Regions from separate parts of the Methylorubrum subtropicum genome, predicted to be linked through region 3. Evidence: predicted binding sites of a transcription regulator. Region 3 holds the regulator's gene; each other region holds the start of a gene.
The links. Region 3 encodes LexA, which represses DNA repair genes until DNA is damaged. Its sites were predicted from a motif close to TGTTCNNNNTGTGTTCNG; they were not measured.
Positions count from the first base shown of each region.

Region 1 (10,379 bases), on a different contig from region 3:
GGCCGCGCGTGATCCGACCCCCGCCCTCATCCTGAGGTGCGGAGCCGAAGGCGAAGTCTAGAAGGAGGGCTCCAGGGATCGCCGAGCGAACTGGAGCCCTCCTTCGAGGCCGCTTCGCGGCACCTCAGGATGAGGGGGTTGGGTTGGATGAGCCCGTCGAACAGGCTCTCACACCGGCACGCCGTGTGACTTGGCGTAAGCTGCGAGCGCGGGCCGGAGCGAGGCCCCATCCGTCACCTTGGTCAGCTCCGCGTCGATTAGCGCGGCGACCTCGCCCGCGTCGGCCGAGAGCACCATCGCCTTGATCGGGCCGATGGCGGCGGGCGACATCGAGAAGTCGCGAAAACCCAGACCGATCAGCGCGAGCGCTTCGAGCGGGCGCCCGCCGATCTCGCCGCAGACCGTCACCGGGCAGTTCTGGGCGGCGGCGCGCTGCGCGATGAGGCGGAAGGCCCGCATGGCGGCGCCGCAGAGCGGGTCGAAGCGGTTGGCCACGCGCCGGTTCTCGCGATCGACCGCGAACAGGAACTGCATCAGGTCGTTGGAGCCGACCGAGAGGAAGTCGGCCTCGCGGGCGATCTCGTCGATCTGGAACAGGAGCGAGGGCACCTCGACCATGGCACCGAGGCGGCAATCGCTCGGCAGGGTGTAGCCGTGGCGGCGCAGGTGCGCCTTCTCGCGCTCGACGATGTCGCGGGCGCGGGTGAATTCCTCGACCGTCGCCACCATCGGGAACATGATCTTGATCGGCTTGCCGGCCGCTGCCTTCAGCAGAGCGCGCAGCTGCACCCGCAGGAGGGCGGGCCGGTCGAGGCCGATGCGGATCGCGCGCCAGCCGAGCGCCGGGTTCTCCTCTTCCAGCGCCGGCATGTAGGGGAGGATCTTGTCGCCGCCGATATCCAGCGTCCGGATCGTCACGGGCAAGTCGCCGGTGGCTGAGAACACCGCCTCGTAGAGCGCCTGCTGCTCGGCCGCCGAGGGCATCCGCTCGGCCACCATGAACTGCAACTCGGTGCGGAACAGGCCGACGCCCTCCGCGCCGGTCTCGTGCAGGTGGGTGAGATCGACCAGCAGGCCCGCGTTGAGATGGAGGCCGATCCGCACCCCGTCGCGGGTGGCGGCGGGCACGGCGCGCAGCGCCCGGTACTGCTCCTGCCGCCGGGCGCGCAGGCGCACCATCTCGGCGTAGGAGGCCTCGATCTCCGGCGTCGGCCGGATCTGCACCTCGCCGGAGAGGCCGTCGACGATGATGGCGTCGCCCGAATCGCACAGGCCCGTGGCGTTGGCGATCTCGCCCACCGCCGGGATGCCGAGCGCGCGGGCCACGATGGCGATGTGGCTCGTCGGCCCGCCTTCCTCCAAGACGACGCCGCGCAGGCGCGCCCGGTCGTAATCGAGGAGCGCGGCCGGACCCATGGAGCGGGCCACCAGAATCGCGTTCTCGGGCAGGCCGTCGGCGCCGCGCCCCTCCTGGCCGACGAGGCGGCGCAGCAGGCGGTTGGCGAGGTCGTCGAGGTCGTGCAGGCGGTCGCGGAGATACGGGTCGCTCTGGCGCAGCATCCGGGCGCGGTTGTCCGACTGCACCCGCTCGACGGCGGCCTCCGCGGTCAGGCCCGACTGGACCGCCTCGCGCATCCGGCGCAGCCAGCCCTTGTCGTGGGCGAACATCCGCACGGTCTCCAAGACCTCGCGGGATTCGCCCGAACTGAGCCCGTCGCCGCGCTCCACCAACTCGTCGATGGCTGAGCGCACCTCCTCGATCGCGGCGTCGAGCCGCTCGACCTCGCGCTCGACGTTCTCGGCGATCAGCGTCTTCACGACGATGCGCGGCTCGTGCAGCACCACGTGGCCGAGGCCGATGCCGTCGGCGAGCGCCACGCCGCGGGGGCTGACCGGGCGGCGCGCCGCCGAGCCGGCCCCGGGGGCCAGCGCCTGCAGCTCGCCCGAGGCGATCATCTCCGAGAGCACCATGGCGGTGGTCTGGAGCGCCTCGATCTCCTCCTCGGAATAGACCCGGTAGGTCTTGTTCTGGACGACCAGGACGCCGAGCGTGTTGCCCGCGCGCAAGAGCGGCACGCCGAGGAAGGCGTGGTAGATCTCTTCGCCCGTCTCCGGCCGGTAGGAGAACGAAGGGTGCGACTGCGCGTCGGAGAGCGCCAGCGGCTCGGCCGTCTTGGCGATCAGGCCGACGAGGCCCTCGTCGGCGCGCAGGCGGGTGATGTGGACCGCGTCGCGGTTGAGGCCCTCGGTGGCGAACAGTTCGAGAGTGTTGTCGTCGCGCACGACGTAGACCGAGCACACCTCGGCGATCACGTTGGCCGCGATCAGGACGACGATCCGGTCGAGGCGCGCCTGCGGAGAGACCGGCTCCGCCATGGCTTCGCGGAGCCGGCGCAGCAGCAGGCGCGGGCCTCCGGGCGCAGCGGGCATCGGGTCGTCAATCCGGGTCGGCTAGAGCGCCGAAGCGGCGCCCTAGACTGGAAGTTTCACGTCGGCCGGTCCCGTTCCCGCAAGGCCCGCGTCTCGGGCCGGGATCGGCGCAACCCTCACGTGCGGGCGCGCCGACGGGTACGGTCAGGCCTTGTCGAGGCCGTATAGCGAGTGGAGCGTGCGAACGGCAAGCTCCGTGTAGGCGGCGTCGATGAGCACCGAGAACTTGATCTCGGAGGTGGTGATCGCCCGGATGTTGATACCCTTCTCGGCCAGCGCCCGGAAGGCCTTGGCGGCGACGCCCGCATGCGAGCGCATGCCGACGCCGATGGCCGAGACCTTGACCACGTCGGTGGCGCCCTCGATCTGGCCGAACCGGATCGTCTCGCGTTGCGCATCGAGGATCGCGCGGGCACGCTCGTAGTCGGCGGCCGGGACCGTGAAGGTCATGTCGGTGGTCGACTGGTCGCCCGACACGGTCTGGATGATCATGTCGACGTTGATGTTGGCGTCCGCCAGCGGCCCGAAGATCGCCGCGGCGATGCCGGGGCTGTCCTTCACGGCGCGGAGCGTAATCTGGGCTTCGTCCTTGGCGAAGGCGATGCCGGTGATGGTCTGCTGTTCCACGATCTGATCCTCGTCGCAGATGAGGGTGCCCGGCCGCGCGGCATCGGGGGGATCGAAGGAGGAGCGCACCGTGGTCGGCACGCGGTGGATCATGGCGAGCTCGACCGAGCGCACCTGAAGCACCTTGGCCCCGAGCGAGGCCATCTCCAGCATCTCCTCGAAGGTCACGCGCTCCATGCGCTTGGCCTTCGGCACCACCCGCGGATCGGTGGTGTAGACCCCGTCCACGTCCGTGTAGATGTCGCAGCGCTCCGCGCCGATGGCGGCGGCGATGGCCACCGCGCTCGTGTCCGAGCCGCCGCGCCCCAGCGTCGCGATCCGGCCGGTCTCGGCGTGCACGCCCTGGAAGCCCGCGATCACCGCGACCTCGCCGCGCGCGAAGCCCGCGTCGAGGTTCTTCGGGTCGATCGCCTCGATCCGGGCCGAGCCGTGGGCGTCGGAGGTGTGGAGCGGGATCTGCCAGCCCTGCCAGGAGCGGGCCTTGATGCCCATCTTGTTGAGCGCGACCGCCAGCAGCCCCGAGGTGACCTGCTCGCCGGACGCCACGACGGTGTCGTACTCGGCCTCCGAGTAGAGCGCGTCGGCGTCCTTCACCCAGGCGACCAGCTCGTTGGTCTTGCCCGACATCGCCGAGACCACGACGGCGACCTCGTAGCCGGCCGCGACCTCGCGGGCGACGTGGGCCGCCACGTTGCGGATGCGCTCGACGTTGGCGACGGAGGTGCCGCCGAATTTCATCACCAAACGGGGCATGTCGCGTCCGCGCCGATTGCCTGTATGGAAGATCGAGGGTGCAGGACACCGCATCGATCACGATTCCGCGCCGGGAGCCGTCGGCTCGGGCGACCTCTCAGCGGGGCACTGCGCCGGTAATGGGGCGGATGCGGCCTGTCAATCGCTCGACCCCGGGCGGGATTGTGGTAGGGCCATCGTGCAACTTTCGTGGACGGCAGTCCCGACGAGGACGTAGCTTCGTCGCGTGACACCTGACCGAGCGAGCGGACTTGGCGAGACAGCGGCCACCTATCCCCTGCACGCTGCCCTTCACCTACTGGGTCTTCGGACGGCCGATCTCGCAGCAGGCGCAGGACGGGAAGAAGCCGGCCGCGCTGCCACGGTGGCGCGCCACCGTCGAGGCGGCGCTTCTCGAAGCCATCGAAGCAGCGTCGGGTCGGCGCGGCTTCGTGCCTTTCGAGGGCTTCGTGGAGGTGCAGGTCTACTGGCTCAGCCTCGATCCATCGGATCGCTCCCAGCCGGACCTCGACAACGTGCTGAAGCCCCTCATCGACGCCTTCAACACGCGGGTGATCGCCGACGACGGGCAGGTGCATCGCATCCTGGCCGAAAAGGCCTCGATCAACGATCCGCCCGCGGCGGTGCGGGATGTGATGGACGAAGTCCAAGACGATCCGCTCTATATGCGGACGGGAGAAGTCACCATTGTGAGACTCCTCGATCTCACGCGCGAGGCCTCGGCATGACGACGGAACATGCGGTCCCGGACGAGCTGATCGCCGACTATCTGCGCAACGGATGGCACCGTGAGGACACACGCCTCGCGCGTTCCGCTCTCGATTTCGAACCGGATGTCCTCCTTCGCAAAGGCGATGAGTTTCTCGTCGTTGAGGTGAAGCGTTCGGGGCGCGAGCCGGAGCGGTCGATCGCGGAGATGCGCAGGCTCGTCGAACGGCGGCCCAACTGGCGCTTCGCCGTGAAGCTGCTGACTCCCCAGCCGCCACGTTCGAACGACGAGATCGACGATGCCGATGTCGCGACCCGCCTGAGTCTCGCCGAGGATCTTCTCAGGGACGGGCATGTCGCGGAGGCCGTGCTGATCGCCTTCATCGGCATCGAAACCGGCCTTCGCCGCCTCGTGCCCAAGCCCTTCACCCCACCGAGTGAGGCGGCCCTGCCTCGCCTGATCCGTGATGCCTACGAGGCGGAAGCGATCTCGGACGGCGAACTTCGTGCGATCAATCGATCGTGCGAGGTCAGGAACCGCATCGCCCATGGCTTCAAGGTCGATGTGTCCTCGCAGGACGCCGACGCCATCCTCGCCCTGGCCCGCACCGTCGCCGGAAAGGCCGACCTTGCCCCGGCAGGGACAGCCGCTATGACGCCCTGAACCGACCCGCAGTTTCGGGACGGCCACAGTCAGGAATGGACGGATGAGCGCCTCGATCGATCGGGACGAAGTGGCGCGCTTCGATGCGCTGGCCGCGCGCTGGTGGGACCCGCGCGGGCCGATGGCGGTGCTGCACAAGTTCAACCCCGTGCGGGTCGGCTACATCCGCGACGAGGTCTGCCGCACGTTCGGGCGCGACCCGGCCGCGCCGTTCCCGCTGGAGGGCCTCAGCGTGGTCGATATCGGCTGCGGCGGCGGCGTGCTGTCCGAGCCGCTGGCCCGGCTCGGCGCGAAAGTGACCGGGCTCGATCCGGCGAGCGCCAACATCGCGGCTGCCCGCGCCCACGCGGAAGGGGAGGGGCTCGACATCGATTACCGTGACGAGACCATCGAGGCGGTGGTGGCGGGCGGCGCCCGGTTCGACGTGGTGCTCGCCATGGAGGTGGTCGAGCACGTCTCCGACCGTGCCGGCTTCTTGCGCGCGACGTGTGAGGCCGTCAGGCCCGGCGGGCTCCTGTTCGCGGCCACCATCAACCGGACGATGCGCTCCTTCGCGCTCGCCATCGTCGGCGCCGAATACGTGCTGCGCTGGCTGCCGCGGGGCACCCACGACTGGGAAAAATTCGTGACGCCGGCCGAGCTGACCGCCGACATCGAGGCCGGCGGGCTGACCGTCACCGATACGACCGGCGTGGTCTACAACCCGCTCGGTGACTCCTGGCGGGCGAGCCGTGACATGGGGGTGAACTACATGCTGGCGGCGCACCGCCGCGCCTGAACGAAGCGGCCCGCCCGCCGTTGACGTGTCCTCAAGGCTCAGGACGGGACGCGTCATCATGTTGGAGAAGCTGCCGCACGCCGTCGGCGCGGCCCTGTCGAACGTCAGGGCCGGCCTCGAGAAGGCGGCGTTCCATACGGTCGCGGCGCAGGCGCCCGAAAGCTTACGGGTGACGAGCCCGGCCTTCGCGGACGGCGCGCCGATTCCGGCCCGGTTCACCGCCGACGGCGCGGGGGTCTCGCCGCCGCTCGCCGTCGCGGACGTGCCGCCGGAGGCCGCCGCCCTGGTGCTGTTCGTGGAGGATCCCGACGCGCCGTCCCTGCATCCGTTCGTCCACCTGATCGCCTGGAACCTGCCTCCGCGGGACCAGGAGTTTTCCGAGGGCGCGTTCGCCAGCCCGGCGGGCGAAGGCGCCCGGCACGATCTCGGCCGCAACTCCTTCCTCAAGGACGGCTGGCTCCCCCCGGACCCGCCCACCGGCCACGGCCCGCACCGCTACCTGTTCCAGGCCTTCGCGCTGGCCCGCGCGCCGGACCTTTCTGCCTCGCCCGGCCGCAGCGCGTTGTTGGAGGCGCTCGACGGCAATGTGATCGCTAAGGGGTGGCTGACGGGCATTTACGAGCGGGCGTGAGCGCTTGCGCGACGGGCGTGGCGGTGGGCATGAAAGAAGGGAGTCAGGCGCGCCCCCTCCCCCTTGCGGGGAGGGGGCGTGCAGAAGGCACCGTAACGGTTCCTCCTGAGCCACCCCCACCTCCTGTCCTCCTCCCCGCAAGGGGGAGGAGAGACCCGCGCTCGGCCCGACGAACGGACGGAAGTCGAAGACGATGAAAGCCCTGCTATGCACCCGGCTCGGCGGGCCGGAGGATCTTACGGTCGAGGATGTGGCCGATCCGGTGGCCGGTCCCGGCGAGGCGCTGGTGCGGGTGCGGGTCGCCGCGCTCAACTTCTTCGACACGCTGATCATCGCCGGCAAGTATCAGGTGAAGCCCGAACTGCCGTTCTCGCCCGGCGGTGAGGCCTGCGGGATCGTCGAGGCGCTGGGCGAAGGCGTCGAGGGGTTCGAAGTCGGCGACCGGGTGATGATTCATGTTGGTTACGGCACCGCGCGCGAGCGCATCGCCGTGCCGGCGGCGCGGCTCGCCCGCGTGCCGGAGGGCGTCTCCGACGAGGTCGCAGCGGGGCTCTCCATCACCTACGGCACGACGTTGCACGCCCTCGTGGACCGCGCCCGCATCCAGCCCGGCGAGACGCTGGTGGTGCTGGGCGCCTCGGGCGGGGTCGGGCTCGCGGCGGTGGAACTCGGCAAGCTGCTCGGCGCCCGCGTGATCGCCTGCGCCTCTTCGCCGGAAAAGCTGGAGGTCGCCCGCGCCCACGGGGCCGACGACCTGATCGACTACCGGGCCGACAACCTGCGCGAGGCACTGCGCCGCCTCGCGCCCGACGGCGTCGATGTCGTCTACGACGCGGTCGGCGGGGAACTGGCCGAGCCGGCGATGCGGGCGCTCGCCTGGAAGGGCCGCTTCCTCGTGATCGGCTTCGCGGCGGGCGAGATTCCGAGATTTCCGCTCAACGTCATCATGCTCAAGGGCATCGACGTGCAGGGCGTCCACTGGGGCGCCTTCGTCGAGCGCGAGCCGGAAGTGCATCAGCGGAACCAGACCCAGCTGCTGGCCTGGGCGGCAGAGGGCAAGCTGACCGTGAAGGTGCACAGCACCTACCCGCTCGATGCCTACGAGGAAGCGCTCGGCATCCTCAAACGCCGCGAAGCCAGCGGCAAGGTGATCCTGAAGGTCACCTGACGGAGTCGTGTCGGGTGTCCAGAGGGCAAGCCCTCTGGCGGGTCGTCAGAGCAGAGCCCTGACATTTGCAGGGTTCCACCCTGCACCCGCGAAAGGGCGAGCCCTTTCGAAACCCCTGACTCGCCTCAGCCCTGCCGGGCCAAAGCCGCCGCGATGCGGGCCGCGCCCGGCCCGCTGCCCGCGGGCACGGCGCTGCGGCGGTTGAGTGCCGCGCGGCCGCGATGGCTGGCGTGGGTGATCGCGATGGCCAGCGCGTCCGCGGCATCGGCGAGCTTGAATTCGGCCTTGGGCAGTAGGAACCGCACCATCGCCTGGATCTGGGTCTTTTCGGCGTGGCCCGAGCCGGTGACCGTCTTCTTGACGAGGTTGGCGGCGTATTCCGCCACCGGCAGCCCGGCGAGCGCCGGCACGAGCAGGGCGACGGCGCGGGCGTGGCCGAGCTTGAGCGTCGCCTGCCCGTCCTTGTTGACGAAGGTCTCTTCCACCGCGACCTCGTCGGGCGCGTGGTCGGCCACCACGCGGGTCAGGCCCTCGTGCAGTTCGCGCAGGCGGAGCGCCAGGGGCAGGTCGCCGTCGGAGGTCACGACCCCGCAGGCGAGGTAGGACAGCTTGCTCCCGCGCGCGACGATGAGGCCCCAGCCGGTGCGGCGGAGGCCCGGATCGATGCCGAGGATGCGCACGTCGTCGGTCATCGGGCTCTCCGGTCAGGCGCCGCCGCGGCGCGCGACCTTTGTGCGCACATATCGTGAACGAAGGGTTCCGGCAATGAAGTTGCCGGTCTCTTGGCTGGCCTCAAGCGCCGGCGGCCGCGTCCGCGGCCTTAGGCTGCTCGCTCCGCTAGACGCCTCGGCAGAGCCGAGGCCGCTGCGCGGGGCGCTCTTCGCGCCCGGACATCCGGTGTGCTGCCGTACGACTCACTGAACGGCCTGTTCGATCCCTCACTCCACCGCCTTGAATTCCCCCTCCAGCCGCAGCGCGACCTCGTCCCCCAGCACCGGCAGGAAGGCGTTCACGCCGAAGTCCGAGCGCTTGATCACGGTCCAGCCGTCGAAGCCGACGGTGTAGAGCTTGTCGACCGGATGCGGCCCGGCTTGGTTGAAGGTCGCGTCGAACGAGACCGGCTTGGCCACGCCGCGCAGCGTCAGGGTGCCGTTGACGCGGGCGGTGGTCGGGCTCGTCGGCTCGATCGAGGTGCTGACGAAGGTCGCCTCGGGGTACGCCTCGACGCTCAAAAAGTCCGGCGCCTTGAGGTGGGCGTTGAGTTTTTCGTGGAGCGCGTTGACGCTGGCGGTGGCGATCTTGACCGAAAGGCGGCTCTGGGCCGGCGCCTTGGGGTCGAGGGTCAGTTCGCCCGTGACGTCGGTGAACTGGCCGTAATAGGTCGAGTAGCCGAGATGGCTCAGCGACCACGTGATCTTGCCGTGGGCCGTGTCGAGGCGGTAGCGCCCGGCCTTCACCTGTCCGGGGTCCTTGGTGAGCGCGGCAGGAGCCTCTGGTTTGCTCTCCTGTGCCATCGCGGGGGCGGCGGCGCCCACGAGGAGGAGGGCGGCGAGGAGCGTGCGCTTCATGCGGTCACCTTGTCGGTTGGGCCGCCCTGACGGATATGGCGTTCGGGCGGGCGCGGCAACGAGGGGCCGGGCGCCGATCCCGACATTTGATCGGTGTTTTTCGGATGATCGGCAAGCTCAAGGGACTGGTGGACTCGTACGGCGAGGATTTCGTCATCCTCGACGTGAACGGCGTCGGCTACGTGGTGCATTGCTCCGCCCGCACGCTCCAGCGCCTGCCCCCGCCTGGCGAGGCGACCGACCTCGCCATCGAGACGCACGTGCGCGAGGACATGATCCGCCTCTACGGCTTCCGCTCGGACGCGGAGCGGGAGTGGTTCCGCCTGCTCCAGACCGTGCAGGGGGTCGGCACCCGCGTCGCGCTGGGCGTGCTCTCGGTGCTGGAGCCCGGCGCGCTGGCCTCGGCCATCGCCACCGGCGACAAGGGCGGGATCGCCCGCGCGCCGGGCGTCGGCCCGCGGCTCGCGGCCCGGCTCGTGGCCGAACTGAAGGACAAGGCGCCGGCCTTCGCCCCCATCGATCCGGCGCTCATCGCGCTGACCGGCGCCGTCGAGGACCGCACCGCGCCCCAGCCGGTGGCCGACGCAATCTCGGCGCTGGTCAATCTCGGTTATCCCCAGGTTCAGGCGTCCGCCGCCATCGCCGCCGCGCTGAAGGCGGGCGGGGAGGGGGCGGAGGCCAAAGTGCTGATCCGGCTCGGCCTCAAGGAGTTGGCGAAGTAGCGATCGTCGCGAAAATAAAGCCGCTCAGAAACCGTCGTCGAACGGCGGCGGTTGCAGCCTCTGCCACGCGGCGGCGATCTTCTCCGGCTTCACCTCCAGCGCCTGCGCGCAGGCGACGAGCCGCAATTCCTCGCCCATCACGTGGTCGAGCACGGCCGTGAGGAAGCCCGGATCGCGGGCGCTCTCGCGCAACGTACCGGGGTCGAGCCCGCTCTCGACGACGAAGCGGGTGAGCCGCTCGTCGTCGCCCGCGATCCAGCCCAGCACTTCGACCGCGAGACGCTCGTCGCCGGCCGCCGTATGATCAAGTTTGCGTTTCATCAACGAGTA
Region 1 covers NZ_JBBXMW010000002.1:402,727-413,105, reverse strand. Annotated here, with positions in the region: gene ptsP (phosphoenolpyruvate--protein phosphotransferase) at 169-2,430, opposite strand; gene AAHG03_RS04845 (aspartate kinase) at 2,575-3,810, opposite strand; gene AAHG03_RS04840 (RusA family crossover junction endodeoxyribonuclease) at 4,062-4,538, shown strand; gene AAHG03_RS04835 (hypothetical protein) at 4,535-5,182, shown strand; gene ubiG (bifunctional 2-polyprenyl-6-hydroxyphenol methylase/3-demethylubiquinol 3-O-methyltransferase UbiG) at 5,226-5,960, shown strand; gene AAHG03_RS04825 (YbhB/YbcL family Raf kinase inhibitor-like protein) at 6,019-6,591, shown strand; gene AAHG03_RS04820 (NADPH:quinone oxidoreductase family protein) at 6,785-7,759, shown strand; gene ruvC (crossover junction endodeoxyribonuclease RuvC) at 7,885-8,451, opposite strand; gene AAHG03_RS04810 (YceI family protein) at 8,698-9,327, opposite strand; gene ruvA (Holliday junction branch migration protein RuvA) at 9,432-10,049, shown strand; gene AAHG03_RS04800 (DUF3572 domain-containing protein) at 10,074-10,370, opposite strand.
Region 1: ruvC (crossover junction endodeoxyribonuclease RuvC) is a predicted target of LexA. The motif match lies at 8,494-8,511, and genes of this name have one in related genera.

Region 2 (10,379 bases), on a different contig from region 3:
GGTCCGGCGCGCCGCCCGCCGTACAGCTGGGTTTTTCCGGCCCGCTCGCCTCCCCCGAGCGCCGGGTCGATGCCGCGCCGCTGACGACCGGCCTCGCCGCCCTGGTGCTGCAACGGGAACTCGAAAAAATCGAGCTGTTCGACGCCGATGGCGCCGAGCGCCAGCGCCGCCGCGCCCGCATCGAGATGGACCGCACCCGCGCCGCCGCGGAAGAGGCCGCGCGACAGGCCAGGATCAAGGCGCAACAGGCCGCCGAGGAAGCGGCCAAGCGCCAGCGCGAGGCGGAAGAGGCAGCCCGCCGCCAACGCGAAGCGGAGGACGCCGCCCGCCGTGCGCGGCAGGAGGCGGAACCGACGCCGGAGGCACCCGCGCCGCCGCTCGACATCACGCCGCCAGGCGTGCGGCCGTAGTTTTTCGGGCGTTGGCTCGGCGCCTTTTTCGCCCCTTCCTCCCACCCAACCCCCTCATCCTGAGGTGCTGAGCGTCAGCTCAGCACCTCAGGATGAGGGGGTTGGGTGGGAGGGGCCGATGGGTGGCTCCCTCACGCCGCCGCTACGCCCTTCACCCGCACCGGCCCGACCGTGGCATCGCCGATACGCAGGCGCAGGCGTTCCACGTCGTCGGGGTTGTTGGAGATCAGATCGGTGATGTCGCCGTCCACCAGCGCGTCGACGTGGCGGCAGCGGCGGCGGTGGGTGCCGGCGGGGCAGGAGCAGCGCAGGTAGGGGCCGCCGGTGCTCTCCTCCAAGACGACGACGTAGCGGTTGCCGGTGCTGCCGCGCAGCGAGAAGCGCAGCTCCGCCGGGGCGGCGGCGACGCCCGCCACGCGCAGCGCGCGGGCCGAGGTCGAGCGCACGAGGTCGCGGCGCGGGGCGTTCACCGCGCGGATCGGCGTCAGCCCGAGGCCGCTCACGAGGTCGGGCACGTCGCGGGCGCCGGTCTCGCGTACGGCCGCGAGCGCGATCTCGGCGCAGGCATAGGCGTCCTCGCCCGCGTCGTGGTGCTCGAAGCGGATGCCGAGCCGGCCCGCGACCTTCGACAACCCGCAGCCCGCCGGATCGGGGAAGATGCGCCGGGCGATCTGAAGGGTGCAGTGGCCGGTGAGCGTCGGCACCGGCTCGCCGTAGGCCCCGAGCGAGGCGGCGAGCACGCCCATGTCGAAGCCGGCATTGTGGGCGAGCACGATGCCCCCCGCGAGGTCGGGCAGGAACGGCGCCATCGCCTCGGGGAAGGTCGGCGCGTCGCGCACGTCCGCCGGCAGGATACCGTGGATGCGGATGTTGCCGGGCGAGAACCGCATCTGCGGCGGCCGGATCAGACGGGATTCGCGCCGCACGACGCGGCCCCCCTCGATCCAGGCGAGCCCGACCGCGCAGGCGCTGTCGCGCCGCTCGTTGGCGGTCTCGAAATCGATCGCGACGACGCTCATCGGGGGAGATTAGGGGGTGGGGCGGGGTGCCGGCAAGGCGCTGTCCTTCACCCGGCTTCACCGAGGCGCCGGTCGAAGATCGCCCGCACCGCCTTCCGCTCGGTCTCCAGTTGCGCCGCGAGCGCCTTGGCGTCGGGGAGGTTGGCCGCGCGGGCAAGCCGCGCCATGGCGACGGGGGAGGCTTCGGTCGGGTCGCCCTCGACCATCAGGCGCTGCCACTGATGCACGTCGTCGAGGAGGCGGTAGGCGTGGGCCAGCCGCTCCGCCTCGCCGCCGTGGAGGAGGCCGATTTCCGCGGCGCGGGCGAAGAGCGCCGGGGCGTCGAGGCCGACGAGATCGGGGTGGTCGTGCGCGTGGGCGAGCACCAGGGCCTGGCCCAGGAAATCGAGATCGAGCAGGCCGCCGGAAGCGAGCTTGAGATCGAGCGGGCCGTGGTCGCCCTTCTCGCGCTCGACGGTGGCGCGCATGTCGCGCACCGCCGCATAGACCGATTTCGCATCGCGCGGCCGGCGCAGGGCCTCGCCGATCACCTCTGAGACCTCCTCGGCGAGGCTCGTGTCGCCCGCGATCACGCGGGCGCGGGTCAGCGCCATGTGCTCCCACAGCTCGGCTTCCTCGCTCTGATAACTGCGGAAGCTCCTGAACTGCGTCGCCGTCGCGCCCTGGCCGCCGCCGGGACGCAGGCGCAGGTCCACCTCGTAGAGCAGGCCGCGGCGGGTGGGGGCGGTGAGGGCGGCGACGAGGCGCTGCGTCAGCCGGTTGTAGGCCACCGCCGCGTCGAGCCGCTTCGGGCCGGCGCTGGTGCGGTCCTCAGCGTCGAAATCGTAGAGCACGACGAGGTCGAGATCGGATTCCGCCGTGAGTTGCCGCGTGCCGAGGCGCCCGTACCCGATGACGACGAGCCGCCCCGCCGGCACCGCCCCATGCTCGGCGAAGAATCTTTTCGAGACCGCTTCCAGGGCAGTGGCGACGGCCGCGTCGGCAATCGCCGAGAACGCCTCGCCCGCGCCCTTGGGCGTGAGGATGCCCGACAGGAGCCGCGCGCCCGCGACGAAGCGGAGTTGGCGCGCGGCGTCGCGGCTGCGGTCCAGAAAGATCTCGTGGTCGGTCGGTTGGCCAAGCAGCGCGCGGTAATGCGCGGCGATTGCCCCGGGGTCGATGACCGGATCGCCGAAATCCGGGTCGATCACCGCGTCGAGCACATGCGGGCTGAAGGCGACGGTGCCGGCGAGCCGCGGCGCGCTCCCCAGCAGGTCGGCGAAGAGCAGGCGCAGGCGCTCGTGCTCGCGCAGGATCGTCAGCAGCTCGACCGCCGCCGGCATCCGGCCGAAGGCGCGGTCGAGGTTGGCCAGCGCCGCGTCCGGGTCGGGCGTGCCGGCGAGCGCCTTGAGGAGCGCGGGCACGAGTTCGGTCAGCACCTCGCGGGCGCGGGGACTACGCACGGCGGCACGCCGCCCGAAATGCCAGCCGCGCACGGTCTCGGCCACCGTCTCCGGCTCGCGGAAGCCGAGGCTGCGCAGCGTCGCGAGCGTCGCCGGATCGTCGGCGGCGCCGCTGAAGACGAGATCGCCGACTTCCGAGGAGAGATCGGGCCCGGCCTCGAACAGCAGGGCGTAATGCGCCTGCACCCGCCGGGCGTGGTGCAGCAGGGCCGCCTCGAAGGCGGGACGGTCGGGGAAGCCGGCAAAGCGGGCGAAGGTGTCGAGTTCGCTGCCGTCGGTCGGCAGGCGCTGGGTCTGCTCGTCGCGCACCATCTGCAGGCGGTGCTCGATGGTGCGCAGGAAGGCGTAGGCTTGCGCCAGCTCGTCGCGGGCTTGCCCCGAGATCCAGCCGTCTTCGTGGAGGCGGTCCAGCATCGGCACGGTCGAGCGCCCGCGCAAGGTGAGGCGGCGCCCGCCGAAGACGAGTTGCTGGGTCTGGACGAAGAACTCGATCTCGCGGATGCCGCCGCGCCCGAGCTTGATGTCGTGACCCGCGACCGCGAGCGCCTCGTGACCGCGCACGGCGTGGATCTGGCGCTTCATCGCGTGCACGTCGGCAATCGCCGCGAAATCGAAATACTTACGCCAGACGAAGGGCGTCAGCTCGGCCAGGAATTTTTGGCCCGCCGGAATGTCGCCCGCGATGGGCCGGGCTTTGATGAAGGCGGCGCGCTCCCAGTTCTGCCCGGTCGTCTCGTAATAGACGTAGGCCGAGGCGAGGCTGAGCGCGGTGGGCGTCGAGCCGGGATCGGGCCGCAGGCGGTAATCGACCCGGTGGACGTAACCGTCGCGGGTGCGCTCCTGGAGCAGCTTCGCGGCGCCCTGCGCGAGGCGCGTGAAGAACGGCGTCGGCTCCAGGCCCTGCTTCAGCGGCGCGGTCTCGGGATCGAAGAACACGATCAGGTCGATGTCGCTCGAATAGTTCAGCTCGCGCCCGCCGAGCTTTCCCAGCCCCAACACCATGAGGCCGGAGCCGGCCTGCGGATCCTTGAGGTCGGGCGGCAGGAAGCGGCCGGCCGCCGCGGCCTGGAGCAGGAGCGCGTCGAAGGCGGCGGAGACCGAGGCGTCGGCGAAGTCGGAGAGCGCCGCCGTCACCCGCTCCAGCGGCCAGACGCCGCCGATGTCGGCGAGCGCCACGAGCAGCGCGTGTTCCGCGCGGTTCCGGCGCAGCGTCCGGCCCAGCGCGTCGAGATCGGGGGCGGCGCGCCCGGCCGCGCGCTGGTCTGCAAGGATGCGGGCATCCGACGCCTCGGGCGATGCTTGGAAGAGCCGCGCGAGCCAGTCGGGCTCGCGGGCGGCGAGCGACCAGAGGAAGGGCGAGTGGTCGGCGAGCGCCAGGAGCAGATCGCGCGCCGGCCCGTCGCGCAGGTCGGCGGGAAGCGCTTCGGCGATCTCGGCGAAACGCTCTTGCGCGCGGGGGCGGTCCGAGAGCGGCGGGGCCGGTCCGAGGCGAGCGGCCAGCGGCCCGTCGTTGCCGGCGGCTTGAGCATCCTGCCTGTTCGTTGCTCTGTCCATGCCGGTCCGCAGCGTTCGCAGCGCCGCCCGATCCGCGGCGCTGCCAATGAAACGCGCAATCGGCGCGCCTTCAAGGTGTCCGGGCTGCGATCACTCGACCTCCGTCATTCCGGGGCGCGAAGCGAACCCGGAATCCACGACTGGCCTCGACCCCTTGTGTGAGCCGCGCATCACGGGTGGATTCCGGGTTCCGCTGCGCGGCCCCGGAATGACGGTCGAGAATGAGAGGCCCCGTTGGCATTCCTGCCTTCGCGCCTCCGCGATCAGAAAGCGCGCGATCCGCCGCTCACCGCCGCGGCGCGAAGCTCGGGCCGGTCGGCGGCGGTTGGTTGAGGGGGGCGCGCTGGATCTGGTTGCGCACGGCGCTGTTCTCCAGCGTCTGGCGCTGCTGGAAATTGCGGTTCTGGTTCTGGACCTCGAAATTCTGGTTCATGCGGCTGGTGCCGCTGTTGTGGCCCTGGCCCAGCACCTGAGCCTCGGAAGCCGTGAGGCCGGCGAGCAGCGTGAAGAAGGCGATCGTCAGCACACGGAGTATCGGGGCGCGAACTTTGAGGGCGCTCATGGCCTCGCTTGTCCTTTGCGGAGGGAGGGTGTTTCGGGGAGTGACGCCCGAGGGCAGGCGACGGTTCCGGGCCGGGTCTCGACGGCGTTCGCCTTTTGGTCCAGGGATGCGCGCATGATGGAAGATCGTGACACCGCGGCGGGCGCGCCCGCGTCGATCGCCGCCCGCGCGATGGCGGCCCTGCGGCCCGAGGGCGCGTCCTACCTGTCCGGCCTCAACCCGGAGCAGCGCCGCGCCGTCGAGGCCACCGAGGGCCCCGTCCTCGTGCTGGCGGGCGCGGGCACCGGCAAGACCCGCGTGCTGACGACGCGCATCGCCCACCTGATCGCGACGGGGAAGGCGCGCCCCTACGACATCCTGTCGGTGACCTTCACCAACAAGGCCGCCCGCGAGATGAAGCACCGCATCGGCGCGCTGATCGGGCCGGCGGGCGAGGGTATGCCCTGGCTCGGCACCTTCCATGCCATCGGCACCAAGATTTTACGACGCCACGCCGAACTGGTCGGGCTGAAATCCGACTTCACGATTCTCGGCACCGACGACCAGATCCGGCTGATGAAGCAGGTGATCGCCGACCAGAACATCGACGAGAAGCGCTGGCCGGCCCGCTCGCTCGCCCACACCATCGACGGCTGGAAGAACCGCGGCCTGTCGCCGGAGCAGGTGCCGCCGGGCGAGGCGCAGGCCTTCGCCTTCGGCAAGGGTGGGGCGCTCTACAGCGCCTATCAGGCGCGGCTCGCGACGCTGAACGCGGTCGATTTCGGCGATCTTCTGTTGCTGTGCCTCAAGCTGTGGCGCGAGAATCCGGACATCCTGGCCAATTACCAGGACCGCTTCCGCTACATCCTCGTCGACGAGTATCAGGACACCAACGTCGCCCAGTATCTCTGGCTGCGGCTGCTCGCCCAGGCGCGAAAGAACGTCGCCTGCGTCGGCGACGACGACCAGTCGATCTACGGCTGGCGCGGCGCCGAGGTCGACAACATCCTCCGGTTCGAGCACGACTTTCCCGGCGCCACCGTGGTCCGCTTGGAGCGCAACTACCGCTCGACCGGCCACATCCTGGCCGCCGCCTCCGGCCTCATCGCCAAGAACGAGGGCCGGCTCGGCAAGACCCTGCGCACCGAGGACGAGGCGGGCGAGCCCGTCACCGTCTCCGGCTCCTGGGATTCGGAAGAAGAAGCGCGCCAGATCGCCGAATCGATCGAGTCGCTCCAGCGAAAGCAGCACCCGCTCTCCGAGATCGCGGTGCTGGTGCGCATCTCGGCGCAGATGCGCGAGATCGAGGATCGCTTCGTGCAGGTGGGCCTGCCCTATCGCGTGATCGGCGGCCCGCGCTTCTACGAGCGGGCCGAGATCCGCGACGCGCTGGCCTATCTCCGCGTCACCATGAACAGCGCCGACGATCTCGCCTTCGAGCGCATCTTCAACACCCCGAAGCGGGGCCTGGGCGATGCGACGCTGCAGACGCTCCACGCCTTCGCCCGCGCCGACCGGATTCCCCTCCTGAGCGCGGCAAAAAAGCTGATCGAGACCGACGAGCTGAAGCCCCGCGCCCGCTCGATGCTGCGCGGCCTCGTCGAGAGCTTTTCGCGCTGGACCCGGCTAATCGAATCGAAGCCGCACCCGGAGGTGGCGCAGACCATTCTGGAGGAATCCGGCTACACCGAGATGTGGCAGAAGGACCGCTCGGCGGACGCCGCCGGGCGATTGGAAAACCTCAAGGAATTCGTCCGCTCGATGGAGGAATTCCCGGATATGGCCGGCTTTCTCGAACACGTCTCGCTGGTGATGGAAGCGAGCGAAGCCGAGGGCGCCGATCGCGTCTCGCTGATGACGCTGCACGCCGCCAAGGGCTTGGAATTCGACACCGTGTTCCTGCCCGGCTGGGAGGACGGCCTTTTCCCGAACCAGCGCGCCATCGACGAGAGCGGGCGGGCCGGGTTGGAGGAAGAGCGGCGGCTCGCCCATGTCGGCCTCACCCGCGCCCGCAAGCGCGCGAAACTGTCGTTCGCGGTCAACCGGCGCATCCACGGGCTGTGGTCCTCGACCATCCCCTCGCGCTTCATCGACGAGTTGCCGCCCCAGGCCGTGGACGTGATCGAGGCGCCCGCCCACTTCTCCGCCGGCGCCTCGCGGTTCGACCGCAACCCGGCTCCGTTCGGCTCGTCCTACGGCACGCCCGGCTGGCAGCGGGCGCAGGCCAACACGTCGGGCGGCTTCGGTGCCGGGAATCGCGGCGGCGGGCGCTCCGGCGGCCCGCGGGAGATCGAGGGCGAGCTGGTGGCCAAATCCACCGCCACGGCCTCGTCCTTCACCCACGGCGCGCGGGTCTTCCACACCAAGTTCGGCCCCGGCACGGTCGCGGGCATCGACGGCAACAAGCTCACCGTTGACTTCGACAAGGCCGGCCGAAAGATGGTGCTGGAGAGCTTCCTCCAGCCCGGATGAAGCCTGCGGCGAGGGGCTTTGCCCCTCGCTCCCGCTCGCCCGAGGAGGGCGACGCCCGCGATGACGATGCCTGGATCGTCCCGATCCGCCGGCTCCGGCCCCCAGAGGGCCGCGTCATCGCTTCTTCGCTCCCCCGTCACGCCCCTGTCGCCCGCGGCTGAAAAGCTTTGCGCGAGGGGCAAGCGTGGCTCCGGGGACGCATCCACAACGATTCATCGCGAGCGTGGAACCGACTCGGCAGGGTTGGCTTTGCTCTTGCAATCACAGCACTGGCCTTGGCCGAAGAGCTGTTCAGTTCTCAGGAGGTTTTGAGACAGTCGAGGCTTGTCAACATATCGAGGCTGCTGAGTCACGCACGAGTCAAGGTGGAGTGTTGATCCATGAAGAGACGACGCGCACGGCTTGAACTGGTTGAGGACCGACCGATCCGCATGCATCGGACCCGGTTCGACGAGGAACGCAATCCCGCCCCGATCCAACCCCTGACCGACCGGCAGGGCCAATACCTCGACGCTCTCGCTTCCTCGCCCCAGGTCATCGTCCTGGGGCCCGCCGGCACCGGCAAGACCTACATCGCCGGCACCCGCGCAGCCGACCAGCTCCGCCAGCGCCGGATCGCCAAGGTCGTCATCACCCGCCCCAACGTCCCCTCCGGCCGCTCGCTCGGCTTCTTCCCCGGCACGCTGGAGGAGAAGATCGCCCCCTGGGTCGCGCCGCTCACCGAGACCATGAAGGAGCGCATGGGCGCCGGCGCCTTCGACGTCGCGGTCAAGGCCGGCGACATCGAGGTGGTGCCGTTCGAGGTGATGCGGGGCCGCACCTTCAAGAACTGCCTCGTGATCTTGGACGAGGCGCAGAACACCACCACGGCCGAGATTAAGATGTTCCTGACCCGCATCGGCGACGATTGCCAGGTCATCATCAACGGCGACGTCTCGCAGACCGACCTGCGCGAGACCTCGGGGCTGCGCACCGTGATCCATCTGGTGAAGAGCCGGATGATGAACATCCCGATCGTGGAGTTCACCCTCGACGACATCGTCCGCTCCGGCATCTGCGCCGAGTGGGTGCGGGCGTTCGAGGAAGCGAGCCTGTAGGGAAGGGCGCCTCTCCTCCCCCTTGCGGGGAGGGGAACGCGTGCTCCCTCGCCTTGACCCGGCGGCACCGGCGGGCCAGAGAACGCCCCTTCGAACGGGATGCGAGATCGCCTCGGCCCGGCCTGCACCTGGGACCCGAGCCGATGGCCGCGTTCAACGAACTCGTCTTCTCCGGCGTCCAGCCGACCGGAAACCTGCACCTCGGCAATTATCTCGGCGCGATCAAGCGCTTCGTCGAGATGCAGGAACGCGACGCGCAGTGTCTCTACTGCGTGGTCGATCTGCACGCGATCACCCTGTGGCAGGACCCGCAGGCGCTGCGCGGCCAGATCCGCGAGGTCACCGCCGCGTTCCTGGCCGCGGGCATCGATCCGAAGCGCTCGATCGTGTTCAACCAGTCCCAGGTGCCGCAGCACGCCGAACTCGCCTGGATCTTCAACTGCGTGGCCCGTCTCGGCTGGCTCAACCGCATGACGCAGTTCAAGGACAAGGCCGGCAAGGACCGCGAGAACGCCTCCATCGGCCTCTACGACTATCCGGTGCTGATGGCCGCCGACATCCTGGCCTACCGGGCGACGCACGTGCCGGTCGGCGAGGACCAGAAGCAGCACCTCGAACTGACCCGCGACATCGCGCAGAAGTTCAACAACGACTTCGGCGCGTCGATCCAGGCACACGGCCACGGCGAGCAGTTCTTTCCGATCACCGAACCGCTGATCGGCGGCCCGGCCGCCCGCGTCATGTCCTTACGCGACGGCACGAAAAAAATGTCGAAGTCGGACCCGTCCGAGTATTCGCGCATCGCGCTCACCGACGACGCCGATGCCATCGCCCAGAAGGTGCGCCGGGCCAAGACCGACCCGGAGGCGCTGCCCTCCGAGGTCGAGGGCCTGAAGGGCCGCCCGGAAGCCGACAACCTCGTGGGCATCTTCGCGGCGCTCCGCGGCATCACCCGCGAAGAGGTGCTGAAGGACTTTGGGGGCGCGCAGTTCTCGAGCTTCAAGCCGGCCCTGGCGGACCTCGCCGTCGAGACCCTCGCGCCGATCAACGCCGAGATGAAGCGGCTCTTATGTGACACGGCCCATATCGACGCGGTGCTGGTCGACGGCGCCGCGCGCGCCGAGGCCATCGCGGCACCGACTCTGGATGCCGTCAAGGACATCGTCGGCTTCGTCCGGCGCGGGCCCGCCTTGCGGGCGGTCTGAACCGCACGACGATCTGGGCGCCCGCCTTCGATAGATTCGGAGCGCGGATTGATGGGCGCTCGGGCGGCGCCCTGGAAAGGCTCGGAAGCCGGGCCGAGCTTCAGGAGAAGCCAAGCGAAAAAACCGTCAGAGCGCGCTCAAGCGCGGCAGGCCGATCAGCCGCTCGCGGGCGCGCGCGATCAGCGCCGGGCGGATGCGGGACACGTCCTCGCCGTCGAGCATCGGCGAGGTCGAGAGCGCGGCGAGATACGCGGCTTCCGGCTCGCGGCAATGCGAGACCGCCTTGGTCGCGGCATAGCTGCGGCTCGTGGTGCGGGCCTGCTCGGCGAAGGTCTCATCGAGGCAGGTCTGCCAGGCGGCGTGGCGCGTGCCGGCGCTCTCGTCGGCCCGGGCGGGGGCGGCGAGGAGGGCGAGGGCGATCAGGGGGAGCACGCGACGCATAGGCGAACCGTAGGCGGGACCAGGGTTTCCGGCGCCGTGGGCGAAGAGCGAAAACCTTCCGTCAACCTTCGCCGCCGACCCGTTAAGACCGGATAACGCGCGTGCCTGCGATCCGGTCCCGAAACGGGACCCTAAAATTCTCAGCGGTTGGCGGCGGTGACCGGCGAGGCGTCGCGGCCGAGCGCGACCCAGCCCACG
Region 2 covers NZ_JBBXMW010000004.1:254,612-264,990, forward strand. Annotated here, with positions in the region: gene AAHG03_RS08115 (AsmA family protein) at 1-410, shown strand, start outside; gene AAHG03_RS08120 (3'-5' exonuclease) at 542-1,429, opposite strand; gene AAHG03_RS08125 (bifunctional [glutamine synthetase] adenylyltransferase/[glutamine synthetase]-adenylyl-L-tyrosine phosphorylase) at 1,477-4,425, opposite strand; gene AAHG03_RS08130 (hypothetical protein) at 4,712-4,987, opposite strand; gene AAHG03_RS08135 (ATP-dependent helicase) at 5,102-7,438, shown strand; gene AAHG03_RS08140 (PhoH family protein) at 7,819-8,535, shown strand; gene trpS (tryptophan--tRNA ligase) at 8,679-9,740, shown strand; gene AAHG03_RS08150 (hypothetical protein) at 9,867-10,181, opposite strand; gene AAHG03_RS08155 (transglutaminase-like cysteine peptidase) at 10,322-10,379, opposite strand, start outside.
Region 2: AAHG03_RS08135 (ATP-dependent helicase) is a predicted target of LexA. The motif match lies at 5,073-5,090, and genes of this name have one in related genera.

Region 3 (10,379 bases):
TGTTCGGGTAGAGCTTCTTCTCGATGAAGTACTCGTCCTTGAGCGCGATCTGTTCGAGCTGGATCGCGACCTCCAACAGGTCGTCCTTGATCCCGAGTTCGTTCAGAACCTCGTGGGTGGTCTTCTGCATGATGCGCGCGCGCGGGTCGTAGTTCTTGTAGACCCGGTGGCCGAAGCCCATGAGGCGGAAGGGATCGTTCTTGTCCTTCGCCTTGGCGACGTACTTCTGCACGTTCTCGGGGTGGCCGATCTCCATCAGCATTTTGAGCGCGGCCTCGTTGGCGCCGCCGTGCGCGGGGCCCCACAGGCAGGCGATGCCGGCGGCGATGCAGGCGAACGGGTTGGCGCCGGAAGAACCGGCCAGACGCACCGTCGAGGTCGAGGCGTTCTGCTCGTGGTCGGCGTGCAAGATGAAGATCTTGTCCAGCGCGCGCGAGTAGATCGGGTTGACGACGTACTCCTCGCACGGCACCGCGAAGCACATCCGCAGGAAGTTCGAGGTGTAGTCGAGGTCGTTCTTCGGATACACGAACGGCTGGCCGATGGTGTACTTGTAGGCCATCGCGGCGAGCGTCGGCATCTTGGCGATCATGCGCAAGCTAGCGATCATGCGCTGGTTCTCGTCCGAGATGTCGGTCGAGTCGTGGTAGAAGGCCGAGAGCGCGCCGACGCAGGCGACCATGACCGCCATCGGGTGGGCGTCGCGGCGGAAGCCCTGGAAGAAGCGATTCATCTGGTCGTGCACCATGGTGTGGCGCGTGACCCGGTAGTCGAAATCGGCCTTCTGGGCCGAACTCGGCAGCTCGCCGAACAGCATCAGGTAGGCGGTTTCGAGGAAGTCGCCGTTCTCGGCGAGCTGCTCGATCGGGTAGCCGCGATAGAGCAGCACCCCCTCGTCGCCGTCGATATAGGTGATCTTCGATTCGCAGGAGGCAGTCGAGGTGAAGCCCGGATCGAAGGTGAATTTGCCGGTCTGGGCGTAGAGCTTGCCGATATCGACCACGTCGGGGCCGATGGTGCCGGACTTGACGGGGAGCTCGACGTGTTTGTCGCCCACGATGATGGTGCTGGCGGAAGCGCTCATGGGAACGCGGACCTTTCTCGCGACGGGGACAGCACCGGACCGGAAGCCGAACCGCCTCCCGCTCCGTTGTGGCGCCGCAGCGGAACGCTGCGCCTGCTCACTGGAACTCCGGGTTAGCGGATCGGCTCCCGCCCATCAACGGGCGGGTGCCTGCCGTCCTTCGCAGATGCGAGAACCGGGCCGATTTGTCACCGGCCTTGCGGCAGCGCGCTCAGCCCGGAACGCGATCCCGCAGGCGCGCCAGCGATTCGTCGCGGCCGAGCACGGCGAGCACGTCGAAGACCGGCGGCGAGGTCGCCCGCCCGGTCAGCGCCGCCCGCAGCGGCTGGGCGACCTGGCCGAGCTTGACCCCCGCACCTTCCGCGAAGCGCCGCACCGCCGCCTCGGTGGAGGCGGCCGTCCATTCGGGAAGGGCTTCGAGTTCGGGAATCAGCGCGCGCAGCCGCTCGAGCGCATCGCCCGCGAGCAGGGCTTCGGCCTTGGCATCCAACGCCAGCGGGCGCGGGGCGTAGAGGTAGAAGGCGCTGTCCAGAAGCTCCACCAGCGTCTTGGCGCGCTCCTTCAGCCCCGGCATCGCCGCGATCAGTTTCTCACGCAGGTCCGGCGTCAGGTGAGTCGGCAGGCCGCGCTCGGGACCTCGGGCCGGGAGGATCGCGTCGATGGCGTCGGCCAGAGCCGCGTCGTCGCTGCCGCGGATGTAGAGGCCGTTGAGGCTCTCCAGCTTGGTGAAGTCGAACCGCGCCGCCGAGCGGCCGATCGCCTTGAGATCGAAGGCCGCGACCATCTCCTCGGTGGAGAAGATTTCTTGGTCGCCGTGGCTCCAGCCGAGGCGGACGAGGTAGTTGCGCAAAGCCGAGGGCAGGTAGCCGCGGTCGCGGTACTCCTCGACGCCGAGCGCGCCGTGGCGCTTCGACAGCTTGGCCCCGTCCGCCCCGTGGATGAGCGGGATATGGGCCATGGCCGGCACGTCCCAGCTGAGAGCGCGGTAGATCTGGCTCTGGCGGGCGCCGTTGGTGAGGTGGTCGTCGCCGCGGATGATCTGGGTGACGCCCATGTCGTGGTCGTCCACGACGACGGCGAGCATGTAGGTCGGCGTGCCGTCGGAGCGCAGCAGCACGAGGTCGTCGAGGTCGCGGTTGGCCCAGGTGACGCGGCCCTGCACCCCGTCCTCCACCACGGTCTCGCCCTCGAGCGGAGCGCGCAGGCGGATCACCGGCTTGACGCCGGCCGGCGCCTGCGACGGGTCGCGGTCGCGCCAGCGCCCGTCGTAGCGCGGGGCCCGGCCCTCGGCGCGGGCCGTCTCGCGCATCTGCGTCAGTTCGTCGGCGGTGGCATAGCAGTGGTAGGCGTTGCCCGAGGCCAGCAGGCTCTCGGCGACCTCGCGGTGACGCTCGGCGCGGGCGAACTGGTAGATCACCTCCCCGTCCCAATCGAGGCCGAGCCAGCGCATCCCGTCGAGGATCGCGTCGATGGCGCCTTGCGTCGAGCGCTCGCGGTCGGTGTCCTCGATGCGCAGCAGCATCTTGCCGCCGAAGCGGCGGGCATAGAGCCAGTTGAACAGGGCCGTGCGCGCGCCGCCGATATGGAGAAAGCCCGTGGGCGAGGGCGCGAAGCGCGTGACGACGGGTGCCGACATCGATCTTTTCTTGAAAAACCTGGGATTTCGGGAGGGCGGCCGCGGCTGCTCTGGGCCGGGCGTGTAGCACGCGGATGCGGATGCGTTAAGGAATCCTCATCGGTGCCGCGCAGGCCGGCACCGCGCGGCAAGCGGAGCGCGCGCGACGATGGCGGAGGACGGCGGCAGGGCGGTGCGGGGCGCGCTGCCCGCGCTCGCCGCCGGCCGCCTCCCCGCCCCCGCGCGATTGTTCGAATGGGCCGCCGATGAGCTGCGCGGCGGACTGGCCCGCGAGGCCGAGCAACGGCGGCTGTTTCCCTGGCTCGCCGTGGCGTTCGGGGCCGGCATCCTCGTCTTCTTCACCGCGACCGACGGGGTACCGTCCCTCGCCGCACCCCTCATCGCCGCCGCTGTCTGCCTCGGGCTGACGCCGCTTCTGCGGGCGCGGCCGGTCTGGCTCGCGCTGGTGCTCGGGCTGGCCGCCGCCTTCCTCGGTTTCGCCGCGGGCGTCTGGCGGGTGGCCTCGGTGGCCGGGCCGGTGCTGGCGCGCACCACCATCGCGCCGCTCGCCGGCACGGTGGAGGCGCTGGACGAGCGCGAGGGCGGGGCGCGGCTGATCGTGCGGGTCGAGCGGTTCGGCGAGCTTGCCGAGGCGGACCGCCCGCGGCGGGTGCGGGTCTCGTATCGCACCGCGCAGGTCGTGCGGCCGGGCGATTCGATCCGCGCCACCGCCCGGCTGCTGCCGCCGCCGGAGGCCGCGCGGCCCGGCGGCTACGACTTCGCCCGCGACGCCTACTTCCGCGGCATCGGCGCGGTCGGCTCGCTCACCGGCAAGGTCGAGATTCTTTCTCCCTCAGCGCCCCTGCCTCAAGGGTTGCGCCTTACGGCCTCCATCGACGAGGCACGCAATACGCTGACCCGGCGCATCACCGAGGCCATCGGCGGGCAGGCCGGCGCGGTGGCCGCCGCCCTGGTGACGGGCAAGCGCGGGCTGATCTCGGAGGAGACGAACGCCGTGCTGCGCGCGGCGGGCATCTACCACGTCGTCTCGATTTCCGGGCTGCACATGGTCTTGGCGGCCAGCGTGGTGTTCTGGCTGGTGCGGGCCGGGCTCGCCCTGGTGCCGATTTTGGCGCTGGCCTTTCCGATCAAGAAGGTCGCCGCGGGCGCCGCGATGCTGGGGGTGACCGCCTATTGCGCCTTCTCCGGCTGGGACGTGGCGGCCGAGCGGGCGCTCATCATGACGCTGGTGATGCTCGGCGCGATCCTCGTGGACCGCCCGGCGCTCAGCATGCGCAACCTCGCGCTCGCCGCTATCATCGCGCTCGCCCGCGAGCCGGAAGCCTTGCTCGGCCCGAGCTTCCAGATGTCGTTCGGGGCGGTCGCCGGGCTGATCGCCTGCGCGCCACTCCTCGACGGGCGACTGTTTGCCCGTGACGGCGGCTCGTGGCTCGCCCGCGCCCTGTCCTGGCTGATGACGGTCGGCGTCGGAACGCTGGCCACGACCTTGGTGGCACAGATCGCGACCGCACCCTTCGCGACCTACCACTTCCAGACCGTGCAGCCGTTCGGCCTCTTCGGCAACGCGCTGACGCTGCCGCTGGTCTCGCTCGCGGTGATGCCCGCGGCGGTCCTCGGGATGCTGGCCTATCCGTTTGCCCTCGACAAACCGGTCTGGTGGTTGATGGGGCTCGCCGTGCGGGGCATGCTCGACATCTCCGCCTGGATCTCGGGCTTCGGCCAAGCCAACGTCGTGCTGCCGGCTTTCGGCACCGGGGCGCTCGCGCTGCTGGCGCTGGCGCTCCTCGTCGCGACGCTGCCGGTCTCGCGCCTGCGGGCGCTGGCGGTGCTGCCCGCAGCACTCGGCCTCGCCTTCGCGGCGAGCCCGGCACGGTTCGATCTCTACGTGGACCGCGACGGGGCCGGGGCGGCGCTCCGCGGATCGGACGGGCGGCTCGCCGTGCTTGGGCGCCCGCCGGGCTTCGTGCTGGAGCAGTGGCTCAAGGCCGACGGTGACGCGCGCAGGGCTGCCGACGTGAGCGGCGGCCCGGATGTGCGCTGCGACCGCCTCGGCTGCACCATGATCGCCGCCGATGGCCGCAAGGTCGCGCTGGTCACCGACAAGCGCGCCTTCGCCGAGGATTGCGCCCGCGCCGACATCCTGATCAGCCGCCTGACGGCCCCGCCGAACTGCGCCGCGCCGCTGCGGATCGACCGCGCTTATCTCGCAGCGAACGGCGCCACCGCGATCCGCCTCAGACCGACCGGCCCGGAGGTCGTCACCGCCCGCGGCGCCGGCTCACCCAAGCCCTGGCAGGAGCGCCCCGGCACCGGACCGCCCGCGCCGCCCCCGGCCGCGAGCCCCGAGGCCGCCCCCGAGCCGGTCGAAGCGCCCGATTCGCCTCAGTAGCGGCGCACGAGGCTAACGAGCTTGCCCTGGATGCGCACCCGGTCGGGCCCGAGCACGCGGGTCTCGTAGGCCGGGTTGGCGGCCTCCAGCGCGATCGAGGAGCCGCGGCGGCGCAGACGCTTCAGCGTGGCTTCCTCGTCGTCGATCAGCGCGACGATGATGTCGCCGTTGTTGGCGGTCTCCTGCTTGTGGATCACCACCAGATCGCCATCGAGGATGCCGGCCTCAATCATCGAATCGCCGCGCACTTCGAGCGCGTAATGCTCGCCCCCGGCCAGGAAGTCCGGCGACATCGCGATGGTGTGGCTCTGGCTCTCGATGGCCGAGATCGGCGTACCGGCGGCGATCCGGCCCATCACCGGCACGATCACCGGGCGGCCCTCGCCGTCCTGGGCCTGAACCACCGGCGCCTTCGGCTTGCCGGCAAGTCCCCCCTCGACCACGCTCGGGGTGAAGCGGCGCGGTTCGGCAGGCGCGGGCTTGGCGGCCGGCGCGTCGGGCATGCGCAGGATCTCGAGCGCGCGGGCGCGATTCGGCAGACGACGGAGGAAGCCGCGCTCCTCCAGCGCCATGATCAGGCGGTGGATACCGGACTTCGACTTGAGATCGAGCGCGTCCTTCATCTCGTCGAAGGACGGGGGGACGCCGCTCTCCTGCATCCGGGCCTGGATGAACTGGAGCAGTTCGAGTTGCTTGCGGGTCAGCATGCGGCACCTGCTGTCGAACGCCGCAGAGGCGCGGCCCGATCACGGAAAAACAAATCGCGAACAGGCTAGACGTTCCCCACCTGTTCCGCAAGGGCGTCCTTGGCCGTTTTGAGGGCGACGGCTCGAAAGGAAAGGGCGGCGGAGCCGAAGCTCCGCCGCCCTCTTCGCTGCCTCTCGGCCGATCCGGGACCGGATCAGGCGGGGATCACGTCCACGATCTCGTAGGTGTCGGGATCGATGATGACGATGTCGTCGCGGACCAGAATGAACTGGAAGCCGCGATAGGCCGGCACCAGGGTCAGGATCGCCGGCGGCAGCGGGTGCAGCGCGATCGAGCGCGGGATCGCCGTGCCGACGTTGAGACCGAAATTCACGTTGGTGACGCGCGTGACGTTGGTGCTGGTGATCGACTGGCGGAACTCGGTGCGCTGGGTGCTGTTCAGGCTGCGCGAGGCGCCGCGGGCTTCGGAGACGTTGCCGCCGCGACCACCACGGTCGGCCGCGCCGTCCCGGCCGCCGCGCTCACCGCGCTCGGCGCCGTCACGACCACCGCGCTCACCGGCGGCGTCCTTGCCGCCGCGCTCACCGCGCTCGGCGCCGTCACGACCACCGCGCTCACCGGCGGCGTCCTTGCCGCCACGCTCGCCGCGCTCGGTGCCGTCACGGCCGCCACGCTCGCCGGCGGCGTCCTTGCCACCGCGCTCGCCGCGCTCGGCGCCGTCGCGACCGCCCTTCTCACCGGCGGCGTCCTTGCCGCCACGCTCGCCCGCAGCACCCTTGCCGCCGGGCTCGCCGGCCCGGCCGGCACCACCCGGCTCACCGCCGCGCATCGCGCCGCCGGTACCGCCCGGCTCGCCGCCGCGCATGGCACCACCCGCGCCGCCGCCGGCCTCGCCGCCGCGCATGGCGCCACCGGCGCCGCCCGCGCCACCGGCCTCACCGCCGCGCATCGCGCCGCCGCCGCCGGGACCGCCCGCGCCGCCACCCGCGCCGCCGCCGGCCCCCATTCCGGCGCCGCCACCGCCTGCGCCGCCGCCCGCACCGCCACCGGCGCCACCGCCCGCGCCGCCGCCCTGAGCCATGGCCGTCGCGGCGCCGAGCACGAGGATGGCCGCTGTGGCCGTGCTGCGTAAGAACTTGCTCATGGTACGTCCCTGTCCCCTACGCGACGCTGCCCACAGCGCCGAAACCGGCCTCGCAACGGCCGGTGCGGACAAACCGTTCCGCGAATCGCCCGGGTTTCGGAGCGATGGCGGGACAGAGAAGGGGATTTGTCCGGGCGGATTTTTCGGGATCGCGCCGCGTTCCGTTCGACGCTTTTCCCCCTCTCGCCCTCATCCTGAGGTGGCGGCGCGCAGCGGAGCACCTCAGGATGAGGGGAGTGGGTGGGAATGAGGGGGGGCTGGGGCCCGGCGCGTCGGTTCAGTTCAGATGCAGCATCGCCCGCGCCTCGTCGGACGTCGCTGGGCGGGCACCGTACTCGGCGCAGATTTGGACCGCGAGTCGCACCAGCGCGGCGTTGCCGTCGGCGAGTTCGGTCTTGGAGAGGCGGATGTTGTCCTCCAGCCCCGTGCGGATACCGGTGGCGCCCCGCGCCAGTGCCCAGCGGATCGCTTCGCGCTGGAAGCGGCCGATGCCGAAGGCGCCCCAGGTGGCCTGCGGCAGGAGGCGGCGGGTCTCGGCGAGCAGGATGTCGAGGCAGTGCGGGTCGGCCGGCATGGCGTCGGCAATGCCGAGCACGAACTGGATGTGGCTGCGCGGGTCGGTGAGGCCGGCATCGATCAGGCGGCGGGCGTTGTGGAGGTGCGAGAGGTCGAACACCTCGATCTCCGGCCGAACGCCGTTCGCCCGCATCCGCTCGGCGAGTGCCGTGTAGAGGGGGGCCGGATTCCGGTAGACGCCGGCCGCGAAATTGGTCGAGCCGGTGGTGAGCGAGGCCATGTCCGGGCGGTGGGCAAGGCAGGCGCCGCGCAGGTCCGCGTCCGGCTCCGATCCGCTCGACGAGAACTGCACGATCATGCCGGGGCAGTGGCGGCGGATGCCGTCCTGCACGCGGGCGAAGCGGTCGGGATCGTGCGAGGGGGTCTCGTCGTCCTCGCGCACGTGGATGTGGGCGAGCGCCGCCCCGGCCTCGTAGGCGGCCCGCGTCGATTCGATCTGCTCGGCCGGCGTGATCGGCACGGTCGGGTTGTCGGCCTTGCGGGCGACCGAGCCGGTGATCGCCACCGTGACGACGACGGGCCGCATGCTCGGCGCTCCTAGCCCAGGGCCTCTTCGACGGCCTTCCCGCAAGCCTGCGTGTCGGCGTTGCCGCCGAGGTCGCGCGTGCGCAGGGTCTTCTCCGAGAGCACCCGCTCGATGGCAGCGACGATCTCGGCCGCCGCTTCCCGCTCGCCGAGATGCTCCAGCATCATCGCGCCGGACCAGATCTGCCCGATCGGGTTGGCGAGCCCCTGCCCGGCGATGTCGGGGGCCGAGCCGTGGACCGGCTCGAACACGGACGGGTGCTTGCGCTCCGGGTTGATGTTGCCCGAGGGCGCGATGCCGATGGTGCCGGTGCAGGCCGGCCCGAGATCGGACAGGATGTCGCCGAAGAGGTTGGAGGCCACCACCACGTCGAACCGGTCGGGGTTCAGCACGAAATGGGCGGTCAGGATGTCGATGTGGTACTGGTCCCACCGCACGTCCGGATAGTGCTCGGCCATCGCCCGCACGCGTTCGTCCCAGTACGGCATGGTGATCGAGATGCCGTTGGACTTCGTCGCCGAGGTCAGGTGCCGCTTCGGCCGGCTCTGCGCGAGGTCGAAGGCGAAGCGCAGCACCCGGTCGGTGCCGTGGCGGGTGAAGATCGATTCCTGCATCGCGAACTCGCGGTCCGTGCCGGGAAACATCCGGCCGCCCGCGTTGGAATACTCGCCCTCGGTGTTCTCGCGGACCACCCAGAAATCGATGTCGCCGGGCTCGCGGCCGGCGAGCGGGCTCTTCACTCCCGGCATCAGGCGCACGGGGCGCAGGTTGACGTACTGGTCGAACTCGCGCCGGAACAGGATCAGCGAGCCCCACAGCGAGATGTGGTCGGGCACGCGGTCCGGCATGCCGACGGCGCCGAAATAGATCGCGTCGTGCGTGCCGATCCGCGCCTTCCAGTCCTCGGGCATCATCCGCCCGTGGGCCTCGTAATAGTCGCAGGAGGCGAAATCGAACCAGTCCTGGCGCAGCTCGAAGCCGTGGCGCTTGGCCACCCGCTCCAGCACGCGCACGCCCTCGGGCACGACCTCCTTGCCGATGCCGTCGCCGGGGATCACCGCGATCCGATAGCTGCGCTTGCCTTCCGCCAACATATCCTCCCGGCGCGACCTTTCGGTCTCCCTCGCGCCGCGGGGCTCCGGCGTCAATGCCGGGGGCGGAGAAGCGGTGTCAGTTGATCGAGCCTGTCGTCTCGCCGGGGCAGGCCGCGGGGGCACGCACCCGCAGGACGCGCTTGAGGCGAACGGGCTGCGAGCCCGCGGCGCTGTCCAGCGTGCCGACCAGCGCCTCCGGGCCGGCGGTGCCGTGGAAGCTGACGAGGCCGGCCTCGGTCTCGATGCGGAAGGCGACGTCCTTGGTGGCGTCGTCCACGACGACCGTCGTGGAAACCGGTGCCCGAAGCCCGGCCCCCTCGTAGATCAGGCCGTCGCCGTTGGGCGAGCGCTTGAGGGTGATGCGCCGCCCCGCCTGCGCCCCGTCCTCGGGGCTGGTGCAGAGGTCGGCATAGACCCAGGTGCCGGAGACCCAGCCGGGCCGCGCCTCGGCCGGCGCACCGAGCGCCACGCCGGAGGCGACGAGGCTTCCGAGGAGGGTACGGTGAAGCAGCGTCATCCCGGTCTCGTCCTCGATAGGCGACACGTCGGCCGCGACGAGAACCGAAGTTTTCGACGTGCCGCGGGTTCCGGAGACCCAAGCAAAAGGCGTGCGCAACGACACGCGGCTCCGGGCGCCTCATCCCGACCGGGAACAAAAAAGCCCGCTCCGGGGAGCGGGCCGTGAAGTCGGGGGAGGAAAACACGAGGGATGGGGCGGAGGGACCGTCGCCGGTCCCGCCGGGTCGCGGGTCAGCCCTGCTTGGTGGTCAGCGCCACCGCGACGAAGCGGGTCTGGCCCTTGGCGCTCTTGACGCGCATCAGCACCGCCTTGCGGCCATTGGCCTGCGCCGCCTTGATCTGCGCCTGCACGTCGGACGGCTTCGAGACGCTGGTGCCGGCGACATCGAGGATCACGTCGCCCTGCTCGATGCCCTTGGCCGCGGCCGGGCCGGAGGGATCGACGTCCATCACCGCCACGCCGTCGCCGCCGAGGCCGACATCGCCCGCCGGGGCGAGGCTGAGGCCCAGACGCGGCTGGCCGCTCGCGGCGTCGTCGTCGCTGCTGCGGCTCGCGACCTTGCCGTCGGTGGGCAGCGTGCCGAGTTCGACCGTGGCGACGTCGTTCTTGCCGTTGCGCAGGTAGGCGAGCTTCACCGCCGTACCGGGCTTGAGGCCGGCGATCTTGCGCGACAGCTCCTTGGCGTCGTTGATCGGCGCGCCG
Region 3 covers NZ_JBBXMW010000015.1:88,519-98,897, reverse strand. Annotated here, with positions in the region: gene AAHG03_RS19660 (citrate synthase) at 1-1,084, opposite strand, end outside; gene gltX (glutamate--tRNA ligase) at 1,296-2,720, opposite strand; gene AAHG03_RS19650 (ComEC/Rec2 family competence protein) at 2,869-5,109, shown strand; gene lexA (transcriptional repressor LexA) at 5,103-5,816, opposite strand; gene AAHG03_RS19640 (DUF1236 domain-containing protein) at 6,011-6,961, opposite strand; gene AAHG03_RS19635 (beta-keto acid cleavage family enzyme) at 7,239-8,063, opposite strand; gene AAHG03_RS19630 (tartrate dehydrogenase) at 8,075-9,157, opposite strand; gene AAHG03_RS19625 (hypothetical protein) at 9,234-9,674, opposite strand; gene AAHG03_RS19620 (Do family serine endopeptidase) at 9,908-10,379, opposite strand, start outside.